Linked DNA regions of Variovorax paradoxus B4. The protein of the gene in region 3 interacts with the protein of the main gene of each other region in a pairwise test. Links are inferred from orthologs where the notes say so. Each region holds a gene or a part of one and is shown on either strand. Other genes may lie near its edges. The genes, in order: tsaE, VAPA_RS14550 and rlmB.

Evidence for each region.
Region 1: the proteins of rlmB (region 3) and tsaE interact in binary tests that used the Escherichia coli proteins (3 or more experiments, as listed by UniProt). The link is inferred for Variovorax paradoxus B4 from one-to-one orthologs.
Region 2: the proteins of rlmB (region 3) and VAPA_RS14550 interact in binary tests that used the Escherichia coli proteins (3 or more experiments, as listed by UniProt). The link is inferred for Variovorax paradoxus B4 from one-to-one orthologs.

The regions. Positions count from the first base shown.
Region 1 is NC_022247.1:3,766,838-3,769,974, reverse strand. What follows is about bases 149-3,134. They hold tsaE (tRNA (adenosine(37)-N6)-threonylcarbamoyltransferase complex ATPase subunit type 1 TsaE), read right to left. Parts: upstream 1,904-3,134; coding sequence 1,394-1,903; downstream 149-1,393. Other genes in these bases: VAPA_RS17590 (AEC family transporter), read right to left, coding at 2,973-3,134; queG (tRNA epoxyqueuosine(34) reductase QueG), read left to right, coding at 1,889-2,965; VAPA_RS17605 (N-acetylmuramoyl-L-alanine amidase), read right to left, coding at 149-1,397. Also shown: more of VAPA_RS17605, read right to left, coding at 1-148; more of VAPA_RS17590, read right to left, coding at 3,135-3,137. UniProt on the Escherichia coli protein: Required for the formation of a threonylcarbamoyl group on adenosine at position 37 (t(6)A37) in tRNAs that read codons beginning with adenine.
Region 2 is NC_022247.1:3,119,499-3,122,562, reverse strand. Bases 126-3,038 are described here. They hold VAPA_RS14550 (NAD(P)H-hydrate dehydratase), read right to left. Parts: upstream 2,356-3,038; coding sequence 895-2,355; downstream 126-894. Other genes in these bases: VAPA_RS14545 (D-amino acid dehydrogenase), read right to left, coding at 2,413-3,038; VAPA_RS14555 (SDR family oxidoreductase), read left to right, coding at 126-887. In the rest of the region: rnr (ribonuclease R), read left to right, coding at 1-64; more of VAPA_RS14555, read left to right, coding at 123-125; more of VAPA_RS14545, read right to left, coding at 3,039-3,064. UniProt on the Escherichia coli protein: Bifunctional enzyme that catalyzes the epimerization of the S- and R-forms of NAD(P)HX and the dehydration of the S-form of NAD(P)HX at the expense of ADP, which is converted to AMP.
Region 3 is NC_022247.1:2,546,902-2,549,827, reverse strand. What follows is about bases 101-2,875. They hold rlmB (23S rRNA (guanosine(2251)-2'-O)-methyltransferase RlmB), read right to left. Parts: upstream 1,974-2,875; coding sequence 1,227-1,973; downstream 101-1,226. Other genes in these bases: VAPA_RS11755 (hypothetical protein), read right to left, coding at 2,007-2,875; VAPA_RS34855 (hypothetical protein), read left to right, coding at 1,015-1,185; VAPA_RS11770 (helix-turn-helix domain-containing protein), read left to right, coding at 316-903; VAPA_RS11775 (GNAT family N-acetyltransferase), read right to left, coding at 101-269. Outside these bases: more of VAPA_RS11775, read right to left, coding at 1-100; more of VAPA_RS11755, read right to left, coding at 2,876-2,926. UniProt on the Escherichia coli protein: Specifically methylates the ribose of guanosine 2251 in 23S rRNA.

The DNA.
Region 1 (3,137 bases), 1.2 Mb from region 3 along the record:
ATGTCGGGTGCCTTGAGCACCGCGAAGCCGGCCTGCTCGACCGCGGGCTTGTGCAGCCGCGCGCCGATGCCGCGGATCTCGCCGAGCATGGCGCCGCCGAGCTTGAGGCTGTCGTTGATCTGCGCCGTGGTGCTCATGTCGAGCAGCGCGCGCTGCACCTGCACTTCGTGGTTGCCCACGTTCACGCCGCCGACCTTGTCGGCTTCGTTTTCCTTGTTGGCGAGCCAGCGCGCGGCGCTGCTCGATGCACCGCTCTGGCTCAGCGCAAAAACACTCGCGCCGCGCGCGGCGGGCGTGGTGAACGCATCGGCATGGATGCTCACGAAGAGGTCGGCCTGCACGCGCCGCGCCTTTTGCACGCGCACACCCAGCGGCACGAAAAAATCGGCGTCACGCGTGAGAAACGCGCGCATCGGATTGCCGTTGACGCTGCTGGCGTTGATGCGGTCGCGCAGGCGGTGCGCGATCTGCAGCACGATGTCTTTCTCGCGCGTGCCGTTGGGGCCGATGGCGCCCGGGTCTTCGCCGCCATGGCCGGGATCGAGCGCCACGATGATGATGCGGTCGGTGCGGCTCGTGGTGGCGCCGCCACGCGTGGATGCGACAGGCGCGGCGGGCGCAACAGGCGCAGCAGGCGTAGCAGGAGCAATGGGCGGTGGAGGCGCGACAGGGCCGGGCCGCGTCGACTGCTGCGCCATCAGCTCGCCCAGCGGATCGGGTGCGGGCGCGGCCGCAGCGGCCGGCGGCCGGGCGGGAGGCGCGATGCTGCCGGGGGCGGGGCGCGGCGCGGGCACGTTGGGCGAAGGCCGCACGAGGATCGGCGGCCCTCCGTCGGGCGCAAGGCCCGAAGAGGGCGCGGCGGGCGGCGGCACCGAGGGCGCGCTGGCCACGGCGGTGTCGTTGCCGCCACCGCTGCTGCGCGGCGCCTCGCGCAGGCGCTCGGTGATCAGCGCCTCCATCGGATCGATGGCTTTTTCGGGGTAGAGGTCGAGCACCAGCCGGTGCTTGTACGCGGCGATCGGCGCGAGCGAGAAGACCTGCGGCACCACGGCCTGCTTGAGGTCGAACACGATGCGCACCACCTTCGGTGCGTTCTGGCCGACGCGCAGGCCGTTGATATACGGGTCGCCGGGCTTGATCTTGCCGACCAGTTCGCGCAGTTCGGGGTTGAGATCGATGCCTTCGATGTCCACTGCCAGCCGCGGCGGACTGCCGACGACCAGCTGCTGCGAATGGAGCCGTGCATCGGATTCGATGGTCACGCGCGTGTAGTCGGCCGCAGGCCACACGCGCACCGCGAGGATGGTGGCGCCGCGCGCGATCTGGTGCACGCCGAGCATCAGCGCGACGCTGCCGCCCTGCAGCAGCACGCGCCGCTTGAGGCCGCTGGCCTTCATGCGCCGACGTGCGCCAGCAGGTCGCTGCCGCGGGGAGTGTTCGCCAGGAGGGTCACGCTGCGTGTGTCGTCTGTCATTGCTTCTATTTTAATAGCGAGGTCGGCAATTGGTGTGCGGCCGGCAGCGTTTTCTGGCCACTCCGCGAGCTTGAGGCCCGGTCCCGCGAAAATGTCACGGAAGCCGGCGTCGTCCCACTCGCGCGGATCGTTGAAGCGGTAGAAGTCGAAATGAAAGATGGCAAGGCCGTCGGGCGCTTCGTGGGGCTCGACCACCGCATAGGTCGGGCTCTTGATGCGGCCCTCGATGCCGAGCGCGCGCAGCAGGTGGCGCACGAAGGTGGTCTTGCCGGCGCCGAGGTCGCCGTGCAGCGCGATGAAGGCATTGCGCAGCGCGGGCGAGGCCGCCAGCGCGCGCGCGAAGGCGTCGGTGTCTTCTTCGCTGCGCCAGCGCAGCATGCGGCCGGCGTTCTTCGGCGTTTCTACAATCGGCAAGTGATCGTCAGCCATCCACTCGTTGCTCGTATTCAGGCATTGGCCCGGGAACTCGGATTCTCCCAAATCGGAATCGCGGGCGTCGATTTATCGAGCGCCGAGGAAGGTCTGATGCAATGGCTGGCCCATGGGTTCCATGGCGAGATGAAATACATGGCAACGCATGGCACGCGCCGCGCCAGGCCGGCCGAACTGGTGCCGGGCACGGTGAGCGTCATCACGGCACGCATGGACTACCTGCCGCGCGACACGCCGCTCGACGATTGGCAGGCCGTGGAATTCGATCGCCTCGCGCGGCCCGGCGAAGCCATCGTCTCGGTCTATGCGCGCGGCCGCGATTATCACAGGGTGCTGCGTGCGCGGCTGGCCAGGCTGGCCGAGCGCATTGCCGAGGAGGTGGGGCCATTCGGGCATCGCGCCTTCACCGATTCGGCCCCGGTGCTCGAAGCCGAGCTCGCATCCCGCAGCGGCCAGGGCTGGCGCGGCAAGCACACGCTGGTGCTGGACCGCAGCGCGGGCTCGATGTTCTTCCTGGGCGAGATCTACGTCGACATGGCATTGCCCGAAAGCGAGCCGGTCACCGCGCACTGCGGCAGCTGCAGCGCCTGCATCGACGTCTGCCCGACAAAGGCCATCGTCGCGCCGTACCGGCTCGATGCGCGGCGCTGCATTTCGTACCTGACCATCGAGCACGGCGGACCGATTCCGCTGGAGCTTCGGCCCCTGATGGGCAACCGCATCTACGGCTGCGACGACTGCCAGCTGATCTGCCCCTGGAACAAGTTCGCGAAGAAGAGCGCGCTGCCCGACTTCGATGCGCGCGAAGGGCTCACCGGCCAGGCGCTGGCTTCGCTCTTTGCCTGGAGCGAGGAAGATTTTCTGCGCTTCACCCAAGGCAGCCCCATCCGGCGCATCGGGCATGAACGCTGGCTGCGCAACATCGCCGTGGCACTGGGAAACGCGCTGCGCGCGGGCGAGAGCGGCGCCGCGGAGGCCCTGGCCACGCGGGCCTCGGACCCCAGCGAACTGGTGCGCGAGCACGTGGCGTGGGCGCTGGCGCAGCGCCCCGAACGCTGAACGAACCCTAGCGCGGCAGGGCCAGCGCAAACGGCAGGCTCGCCATTCCCAGCAGCGTGGACAGGGTCACGAGACCTGCCACGTACGGTCCGTTGTAGCCCATGCGCGCCGCCAGCACATAGGCGCTCGAGGCCGTGGGCACGGCGGAGAACGCCATCAGCACGGAAGCCTG
Region 2 (3,064 bases), 570 kb from region 3 along the record:
TTTCAAGTCGGCGGTCAAGAAGGCCGCCAACAAGATGAAGGGGCGCAAGCCGCGCCGCGCATGATGCGCAACGCAGCATTGCATCCCATCCATACAGACAAACCGAGAAGGAGACACCGAGCATGAGCGTGGAAAACAACAAGGGCCGCATCGCGATCGTCACGGGCGCCGGTAGCGGCATCGGCCGCGCCGCGGCACTGGCGCTGCTGGCCGATGGCTGGAGCGTGACCCTGGCGGGGCGCCGCCTCGAACCGCTGGAGCAGGTGGCGGAAGAGTCCGGCGCCGGCGCGCGCGCCTTCGCAGTGCCCACCGACGTGGCCAATGCGGAATCGGTGCAGGCGCTGTTCGCCGCTGCGGTGGAGCGCTTCGGCCGCGTCGACCTGCTGTTCAACAACGCCGGCGTGGGCAACCCCCCGGGTCCATTCGAAGACTGGACGCCCGAGCAGTGGCGCGGCGTGGTCGACATCAACCTGAGCGGCATGTTCTTCTGCATCCAGCAGGCGTTCCGCACGATGAAGGCGCAGACGCCGCGGGGCGGCCGCATCATCAACAACGGTTCCATCTCGGCCACCGCCCCTCGGCCCAATTCCGCGGCGTACACCGCGACCAAGCACGCAGTCGAGGGCCTGACCAAGACCGCTTCGCTCGATGGGCGCAAGTACGACATCGCGGTCGGCCAGATCGACGTGGGCAACGCCATGACGGAACTGGCCGCACGCATGGCCAAGGGCGTGCCGCAAGCCAACGGCGAACTCGCGATCGAGCCGCTGATGGACGTGAAGATCGTGGGCCAGTCGGTGCTCTACATGGCGAACCTGCCGCTGGAGGCCAACGTGCTGTTCCATACCGTCATGGCGACGAAGATGCCCTTCGTCGGGCGCGGCTAGGATCTCGTCAGCAGGGCACCTGGCGCGCCAGCGCGCCGGCCGTCAGCGGGGGTGCACCGGCCGGCCAGGTGTCGGCGATGTGGCCGTGGCGCCAGACGGCTTCCCGGGCTGCTTCGAATGCCGGCCGCTGCGTCGCCAGTGCGGCGCCGATCATTCCCGCCAGCACATCGCCCGTGCCGGCGGTTGCGAGCCTGGCGTTGCCGGTCAGGTTGAGTACCGGTGGCGTGCTGCCGTCACCGGCGATCACTGTTCCCGAGCCCTTGAGCACGGCGACCACGCCGTAGCGCGACGCGAGCTGGCGGGCTGCTGCCAGCCTGTCGGCCTGAACGTCGGCGGCCGTGCAATTCAGCAGGCGTGCGGCTTCGAGCGGGTGCGGGGTGATCACCGTCGGCCTTCCGCGGCGGGCGCGCGATGCCAGCTGGGCCTGCAGCGCGCCGTCGTTCGCGATGGCGTTCAACGCGTCGGCGTCGAGCACCAGCGCTGCCGCCGTCGCCAGCACACGGGGTAGCACCGCACGGATGTCCGCGCCGCCACCGCATCCGCAGACCGCCGTCATGCCTGAGAGATCGAGCGCCTTGGCGTCTCGCAGCATCAGTTCGGGTTGCGCCAGGTCGACCGCGGCCGCGTCCGGGTCGAGCAGTCCGACGAACACGCGTCCGGCGCCCGCATGCAGCGCGGCAGATCCGGCCAGCAGCGCGGCGCCCGCCATGCCGGGTGCGCCGCCGATCACCGCGACATCGCCATAGTTGCCCTTGTGCGAGGCATGGCTGCGCGGCGCGTCCGCCGGTGCACCCGCCAGGCGCGCGGCCGGCGACTCGGCGGTGCCGCTGCAACCCAGGTCGTCGAACCAGACCGTGCCCGCCGCGTCGCGGCCTTTCGCCGTGAACAGGCCGGGCTTGAGGGTCAGGAAGGTCAGACAGAAGCGGGGCGAAAGAGCACCCGGATGAGGCGTGGCGCTTGAAGCGCCGGTGTCGGCATTCAGCCCCGAAGGCACGTCGACGCTGAGTACTGGCGAGGCCATCGCATGCATCTGCCGCAGCCAATCGGCCATGGCATTCGCGAGTGGCCGGGTGGCCCCGATGCCGAGCAGTGCGTCGATCGCCAGGTCCCAGGTGGCCGGCGGCTCCGGCGCGAAGATCACGCCGGCATCCCGGGCCCGTTGCAGCGACGCCCTGGCATCCGGCGGCAGCCGGTCTTCATCGCCCGCGAACGTGACGATCGGCAGGAAGCCGCGGTGCTGCAACTGCGCGGCAGCCTCGAAGCCATCGCCGCCGTTGTTGCCCGGTCCGCAGGCAATCCATATCGTTCGCGCATGCGGCGCAACCGCCATCGCCAGCCGCGCCACGGCCAGACCTGCCCGCTGCATCAGGGTGTGATGGGGCAGGGCGGCTGCCGCTGCCTGTTCGATGCGACGCGTTGCCGCGATATCGAACAGGTCGGCGACGGTGGCGGACGTGATGCATTGCATGGGTCGATTCTGCCCCGCCTGGCGCGTACGCAGCCGCTGCGGCCGGGTGTGCCTTGCTTATTGAGCGAGCCGCTCGATGCCCAGGCCTTCGAGGTCGACGCCCGCATCGCGGCCGCCGACCAGGTCGGCCACCACGCGTGCGCTGCCGCATGACAGCGCCCATCCGCTCGAACCGTGGCCCAGATTGAGCCAGACGCCCGGCACGCCGCTGGCGCCGAGCACCGGTGGGCCGTCGGGCAGCATCGGACGCGCGCCCTTCCACTGCTGCACGCCCGACTGCAGTGTTGCAGCGCCCGGAAACCAGTCGTGCAGCACTTTGTAGAGCGTTTGCACCGCGGAGGGATTCATGGTGTCCAGAGAGCCGCCGATCTCCGCACTGCCGGCCACGCGCACGCGCTGGCCCAGGCGCGAGATCGCGACCTTGTAGCGCTCGTCCATCACGGCGCTGCGCGGCGCGTTGAGCGATTCGCGGATCGGCGCGCTGATCGAGTGGCCGTACACCGGTGCCAGCGGAATCCGCAGGCCGAGCGGCCGCAGCAGCGAGGCCGAGGCAAGACCGGCGCACACCACCACGGCATCGAAGCGCAGCGGAGGCGAGCCGCTCGCGAGCGAAATGGAGGTGGGCTGCGCGCGGCTCAGCGGCGCAATGTCGCAATTGAAATGGAACTGGGCGCCGAGCGCCTCGGCTTCCCACTTGAGAAGCAGCGCG
Region 3 (2,926 bases):
TCGACATACACCGAGTGCTCCACCGTGTACTTGTAGGCCGGGAAGGCGCGAAACGTGCCGTAGCTCGCAAAACCCAGCAGCTTGCCGCTCTCGTCTTCCGCGCCGATCACGGGAAAGCCGTTGGCGCGCTTGGTGGCGAACCACGCCACCATGCTCTCGGGCGTGCGCGGCCTGTAGTCGTACAGGGCCGTCGAATTGGCAATGGCCTCGTTGAGGATGGCAAGGATGGCGCCCGCGTGGGCTTCCTCGGTACAGGGGACCAGGCGCATGGTCGTTCCTTTCAGTCTGTCCAATATAGGAGAATAATAATCTCATATGAGAAACAATTCATCTCCGCCCGCCGAGCCCTCCGCCATCGACTCGCTCATTGCCCGCCGGCTCCTCGCGCTGCGCCAGGCCAAGGCGCTGAGCCTGGCCGAGCTGGCCGAGCTCTCCGGGGTCAGCAAGGCCATGATCTCGAAGGTGGAGCGCGCGGAGAGCAGCCCGACGGCCGTGCTGCTGGGCCGGCTGGCCGCCGGCCTGGGTGTGCCGCTCGCGCAGTTGCTGACGGAGGACAAGGGCTCGCCGCGCCGGCTGCGCACCCGGGCCGAACAGGAAGTCTGGCGCGATCCCGAGGCGGGCTACCTGCGGCGGCAGGTTGTCGAGCGCGGTACGGGCAGCGGCGTCGAAATGGTCGAGATCGAACTGCCGCGCTCGGCGCAGGTCGGCTACCCCCGGTGGAGCGGCAAGCCGTACCGGCAGTGCCTGTGGATGCTCGAAGGCGCGCTGCGGGTGGACTACGGCGACGAGCGTTTCGAGCTGGCGCCCGGCGATTGCCTGGATTTCGGCGTCGACCGCCCGCTTGTCTTCAAGACGCTCGGACGCACGGGATGCCGTTACCTGCTGGTCGCGTCCCCGGCATAAAGGCACAGGAGTAGTAGGCAAGTTCCCACAGCGACTGGAGACGACGGCCTGTGCCGCCGAGGGGGCCGGCCGGGATACTCCAAGGCATCCAAAGCTTCCGGGGGAACAAGCATGTCCTTTGCGCTCTACATGATCGGTTTTCTGATCTTCCTCGCCGGCGTCGCCTGGGGCGCCTCGGTGGCCGGCGTGCCGACGCTCTACATCGGGATCGGTGCGCTGATCATCCTGGGCATCGGCATCTTCAGCGCCGTGGCTCGCACGCGCAGCAAAGACCCCTCCTGATTCGAGAGCCGCGCTCCGGTCCAGGGGCCGGTGGCCCTGCGTCAGGCGCTGCGCTGCCGCAGGGCCTCGTAGAGGCACACGCCGCTGGCCACGGAAACGTTCAGGCTCTCGACCGCGCCTGCCATGGGAATGCTCACGAGTTCGTCGCAGGTCTTGCGGGTGAGCTGGCGCATGCCCTCGCCCTCGGCGCCGAGCACCAGCGCCAATGGCCGCTTGAAGTCGCTCTGGTAGAGGGTGCCGGGCGCATCGTCGCTCGTGCCGACGCACCAGATGCTGCGTTCCTTGAGTTCGTTCAGCGTGCGCGCCAGGTTGGTCACCATGAAGTACGGCACCGTCTCGGCGGCGCCGCTCGCCACCTTGGCCACGGTGGCGTTGATGCCGGCCGCGTGGTCCTTGGGGGCGATCACCGCATGCGCCCCGGCGCCATCGGCCACGCGCAGGCAGGCGCCCAGGTTGTGCGGATCGGTCACGCCGTCGAGCACCAGCAGCAGCGGCACGGTGCCGGCCTCCTCGAGGCCTTCGAGCAGTTCGTCGAGCGAACGCACCTGCGCGATGGGTTCGACCCGCGCCACCACGCCCTGGTGGCCATGGCTGCCGCTGAGCTTGGCGAGCCGCAGCCCGTCGGCCTCGACCAGCCGCACGCCGGCTTCCTGCGCGCGTGCGATGAACTGTTTCATGCGCGCATCGCGCCGGCTGGTGTCGAACATCACTTCGAGCACCGATTTCGGCGCGGTCTTGATGCGCACGCCCACGGCATGGAAGCCGAAGATCACTTTGGGGGAAGACATCCCCCGATTATCGAGGCCTGCGTGCCCCGTCCTTCAGGCAATCGGCAATCCGCTGTGCGCGCGGGTGCGTTCGTCGTGCAGTTCCTGCACGGCCAGCGCATTCGGATGCACCCGCGCGCTGTTGCCGACGCTTTCCAGGTACTGGCAGGCGGCATGGCCCGCGGCGGCCTTTTCATAGCGCGCCACCCAGGCATCGCGCAGCGGCAGCTTCTCGGGCGACACGGGCCACACGCCTGGCCGCGGCCGCAGGTGCTCTCCGATGCCGATGCGCCAGGGCTTGGCGCTCAGGCGGGCGCGAAAGCAGTTCTGGTTGCGGCACATGCGCGCATAGACCTGGTCGACGCCCAGCGCGTGGAAGCAGTCGGCCACCGCCATGTCGGCCGGGCTGAAGACGTCATGCATCGCCAGCACCCGGAAGCCGGCCGGCGTGCGGTAGATGCGCAGGTGCCAGTCGGGGTGCTGGTGGACGAAGCGCCCGATGCGCTCGGCCGCGCGCTTCTCGGGCACGGGGTTGCCGCTGGCCTCGCCGCGCTTCCTGGCCAGGCCGATCCGGTAGGCGACGGCAAAGACCACGATGGCCGCGATCAGCCCGCCCAGCCAGGTCTTGGCAGTCCAGCCGCCGACGATGCCCGCGATCAGCGCGGGCGCCAGCGCAAAGCCGAACACGCTGCCGCGCAGGGGTTCGTCGAAGTCGATGTCGACGAACAGCACGTCGGGCGTGTTGAGGCAGCGCGCGCCATAGCTGTTGCGGGTGATGACGGTGTCGCCCTGCCGCTCGACGATTTCCTCGCGGATGGGCACGCCTTCGGCCCCGTTGTAGGCCAGCTTGCGCTCGCGGCGGTTGAGCTGTTCGCCCGCGGCGATGCGCTCGAACGCCTCCCGCGTGCGCTGGTCGGCATGCGCCTGCGCGGCGATCGGGCTCTCGTCGGACCAGCCGTAGCGCCGCACCGTGA